2 regions of the Phosphitispora fastidiosa genome follow, and region 1 is predicted to be linked to the other one. Evidence: a T-box and tRNA genes for the amino acid it is inferred to sense, from the RefSeq annotation. Region 1 holds a T-box; the other holds one or more tRNA genes.
The links. The T-box of region 1 lies ahead of ileS (isoleucine--tRNA ligase). A T-box ahead of a tRNA ligase gene usually reads a tRNA of that ligase, here a tRNA-Ile.

Region 1 (2,194 bases):
TGATGAGGAAGAGGTTGACGAATTTCTTGATCGGGTTGTCAAAGAATATGAAGTCCTGTTCAAAGAAAATGCCGGGTTAAAAGAGGCATTGGAGGCAAAGAATTCAGATATCGGCACTTATCAGGAACTGGAGCAGACTCTCCAGAAAACCCTGGTTATTGCCCAGCAGACTTCTGATGAGATGAAAAACGGCGCCCGCAGGGAAGCAGATGCTGTTATCCAGGAAGCCCGTCTCAAGGCAGAACAGATTATTGCTGCTGCCGAGGAACAGGTTAAGAATATTATCAGGGAGTATGAAGATGTTCGTAAAGAAGCCCAGGTGTTCCGGGTCAAGTTCCGTTCCTTCCTCAAGAGCCATTTGGAGCTGATCGGGGAAGAGGAAGAAGTGAGATTTGATCAGACTCTTTTTAATGAAGCAGCAGCGGGGGAAGCAGCAGTGACTGTGACTGACAAAGAGGCCGGTATTAAAATAGGTTAAACAGGTAATCCCGCCTGACAGGGAGGCGCTGCCTTGGATATTCAGGAACATTCTAATGGAACGGCTGTTAAGGTCAAGATTCAGCCAAGGGCTTCCAGAAACCGGATTGCCGGTGAACTGGGGGACATGCTCAAAGTAACTTTAACCGCACCTCCGGTGGATGGGGCTGCAAATGCGGCGTGCATTGAGTTTTTTGCATCATTGTTGAAAATACCCAAAAAGCAGGTAGAAATATTATCAGGTCACACCGGAAGGACAAAGCTGATTAAGTTTTACGGGGTGACTAAAGATGAACTACAGCGTGTTTTGGGTGTCGGAGATTAAGTATATGCAGTTGTTGTGTCTGAAAGTTGACTAAGCCGTACCTATTGGATATAATTATATAATAATTGTTTCAGGAATAAAATTAATGACCATGAAGGAGCGAGTAGGCCTTAAACAGGGTCAGCGAGTCCGGGAGGGTGCGAGCCGGACGCTGTAACAGTGCCGAAAATCACTCCGGAGTTGTGCAGCCGAAAGTTGAGTAAGCTGTACCGGTGCAGCCGTTATCCTGCAGGCAAATAAGAGCCGTACTGGCAGTGCCGAGTGATGATGCCTGTCAGCTATAACGGAATTTAGGGTGGTACCGCGGGAAAACTACTCCCGTCCCTATGGGACGGGGTTTTTTTATGCCTGAAAGCTGGAATAGAGGAGGAAAATTAAATGGATTACAGCAAGACACTAAACCTTCCGCAGACCGATTTCCCTATGAGGGGGAACCTTCCGGAGCGGGAGCCGGAGATACTTGATTTCTGGGAAAAGCAGGATATTTACAGGAGGGTCCAGGAAAAAAATGAAGGCAGACCCAAGTTTATCCTGCATGACGGGCCTCCATATGCTAATGGCAATATTCATCTGGGACATACCTTAAACAAGGTGCTGAAAGACATTATTGTTAAATATAAATCAATGAACGGGTTTGATGCACCCTATGTTCCCGGATGGGATACCCATGGGCTCCCCATTGAGCAGCAGGCAATTAAGGCCCTGGGAATCAACCGCCATGAAGCTGGGCTCGTAGAATTCAGAAAGAAATGTCAGGAATATGCCTTGAAATTTGTCGGCATCCAGAAGGAGCAGTTCAAGCGCCTGGGTGTCAGGGGTGACTGGGACAATCCTTATCTGACCCTGCAGCCCCATTTCGAGGCTAAGCAGATCGAAGTATTTGGAGAAATGGCCAAACGCGGCTATATCTATAAGGGACTGAAGCCCGTATACTGGTGTGCTTCCTGTGAAACAGCCCTGGCTGAAGCAGAAGTTGAATATGGTGACAAGAAATCTGCTTCTATATATGTTAAGTTCCCGGTGCAGGATGGTAAGGATGTACTTCCTGAAGAGAACACCTTTGTGGTTATTTGGACAACAACACCGTGGACATTGCCGGCCAATGTCGCCATCTGCCTGCACCCTGATTTTGACTATGTGCTGGTGGAAACGGTTGCAAATGGAGAAAAACTGCTGGTGGCTGAGGGGTTATTGGAGCAGTTTATGGCAGATGTCGGCATTGAAAATTATGCAGTAAAACAGAATTTCAATGGCTCCGACCTTGAAGGCATCACCTGCAGACACCCGTTTATGGAACGGGAATCCCTGCTGATTCTGGGTGACCATGTTACTTTGGAACAGGGTACAGGTTGTGTTCACACAGCTCCGGGACACGGTGTCGAGGACTTTGAG
Region 2 (2,194 bases), on a different contig from region 1:
AACCTTGGCCTGATAAAGGCTGTTGAAAAGTTTGATTACCAGAAGGGTTTTAAATTCAGTACTTACGCTACATGGTGGATCAGACAGGCAATCACCAGAGCAATTGCCGATCAGGCAAGGACCATCAGGATTCCGGTACACATGGTGGAGACTATTAACAAGCTGATTAGAGTGTCACGTCAGCTTCTTCAGGAATTTGGCAGGGAGCCTGTTCCTGAGGAAATTGCTGAGGAGATGGATATACCGGTTGAACGGGTCAGGGAGATAATGAAGATTGCCCAGGAACCTGTTTCCCTGGAGACACCTATAGGTGAAGAAGAGGACTCCCATTTGGGTGATTTTATAGAGGACCAGGAAGCTCCTGCTCCGGCAGAAGCTGCATCATTTATCCTGCTCCGGGAGCAGTTGGAAGATGTTCTGGAGACCCTTACCCCGCGTGAGGAAAAAGTATTGAGGCTGAGGTTTGGGCTTGATGACGGAAGATCACGGACCCTTGAAGAAGTGGGGCAGGAGTTTGGGGTTACCAGGGAGCGCATCAGGCAGATTGAAGCCAAGGCGCTGCGAAAACTACGCCATCCGAGCCGCAGTAAAAAACTTAAAGATTTTTTAGATTAAGAGAGCATACTCCAGATAGCAGTAATTTGGTTAAGATAACTTGCACTGAATTCACTTAAACCTTGTATAAAACTCTTGACCGAAAATTAAATCTGTCGTATAATAAGTTTTGTCACTTGTGACACGTTCCTCGGTAGCTCAATGGTGGAGCAACCGGCTGTTAACCGGTAGGTTGTAGGTTCGAGTCCTACCCGGGGAGCCATTTAAATTCTTTAAATTCTGGCTATTTCAGCGTTATCCGATATCGCTGCAAGTTAAGATGGGCCTATAGCTCAGCGGTAGAGCAACCGGCTCATAACCGGTTGGTCCCAGGTTCGATCCCTGGTGGGCCCACCATAAATAAAAAAAATGGCCCCTTGGTCAAGCGGTTTAAGACACCGCCCTTTCACGGCGGTAACACGGGTTCGAATCCCGTAGGGGTCACCATTATAACAAATAACAAATTTTCATATAAAACGGGCGATTAGCTCAGCTGGGAGAGCGCCTGCCTTACAAGCAGGATGTCGGCAGTTCGATCCTGTCATCGCCCACCAGAAAACACAAACACCGATGAATCGGTGTTTTTTTGTGTTTTCTGGTGGGCGTGTGCAAGCAGAGAAAAATGGCATTTGGCTGCGTTGTGCGGTCAGCCGCAATCCTCGGAGTACTTTCAGTACGCCTGTGGTTGCGGCAGACCGTACGCCTTGTCAAATGCCATTTTTCTACCTCAGGGTCAGACGACATCCTACTTGTAAGGGCCTAGGGAGGATGTCGGCAGTCAGGGGGCTCCCCATTTTGTCGGGACGGCGGGCTTCTGGAGGAAGCCCGGGGTACCGGTAACAAAAAGGGGACATGGCAAGGGGCGGAGCCCCGCAGGCATGGCGATCCTGTCATCGAATGTTGAACAGCCTCTTGAGGGCGGTGATAATTTCAGTAAAACCTTAGGGGCGGGCGACTCCCTGCTTGTAAAGGCCGGGAATAGATGCCGGCAAGGCTTCCTGGTAAATATATTGAAGGTGCAGAGGAATAAAACTAATTCTTGAATATTGGCAGGAGTTTCCTTCATTTTGTCGAAAATCAAGATTTGACGGTGATGGAGGTAACATATGGCTAATATATATATCGATGAGTCTGGAAGTATGACCCACGAGGTGCATATAAAAAAGAATAAATATTTTATAACTACTCTAATACTTGTTGAAGAACCTGAAAAATTGAAGAGAGTTCACAAAAGGTTTATTCAAAAAAATTTTAGTAAACTAAAAGCGATAGATACAGACAGCAAAATGTTTGATGGCAACGATTTTATTGAATTAAAAGGTTCTGCTTTTACACCAGACATGAAAAGGGAATTTGTGAGCTATTTCTGTAGAAATAATCACTTTAGGGTTTTCTACATAAAGATAGATAATTCAAAGGCCAGCCAGAATCTTTACAAAAGTAAAGCAAGAGCTTTTAATTATGTTCTAAAATTAGCTTTTGAGCATCTGAACAACAGGGGCATATTAGTTGACAGAAATTGGGTTTTAAACATAGATGAACGGAATCTAAAAACTGAAGCCAAGCATCAATTAAATGAATTTTTAAATACAGAGCTATC

Region 2: it has a tRNA-Ile gene. The T-box ahead of ileS (isoleucine--tRNA ligase) is inferred to sense a tRNA for this amino acid. The anticodon was not compared.

What each region holds. Positions count from the first base shown of each region.
Region 1 covers NZ_JAHHUL010000025.1:33,137-35,330, reverse strand. The annotation lists gene Ga0451573_RS17415 (DivIVA domain-containing protein) at 1-478, shown strand, start outside; gene Ga0451573_RS17410 (DUF167 domain-containing protein) at 512-802, shown strand; T-box leader at 885-1,131, shown strand; gene ileS (isoleucine--tRNA ligase) at 1,181-2,194, shown strand, end outside.
Region 2 covers NZ_JAHHUL010000002.1:269,097-271,290, reverse strand. The annotation lists gene rpoD (RNA polymerase sigma factor RpoD) at 1-615, shown strand, start outside; tRNA gene Ga0451573_RS03600 (tRNA-Asn) at 743-817, shown strand; tRNA gene Ga0451573_RS03595 (tRNA-Ile) at 877-951, shown strand; tRNA gene Ga0451573_RS03590 (tRNA-Glu) at 966-1,041, shown strand; tRNA gene Ga0451573_RS03585 (tRNA-Val) at 1,073-1,148, shown strand; gene Ga0451573_RS03580 (DUF3800 domain-containing protein) at 1,701-2,194, shown strand, end outside.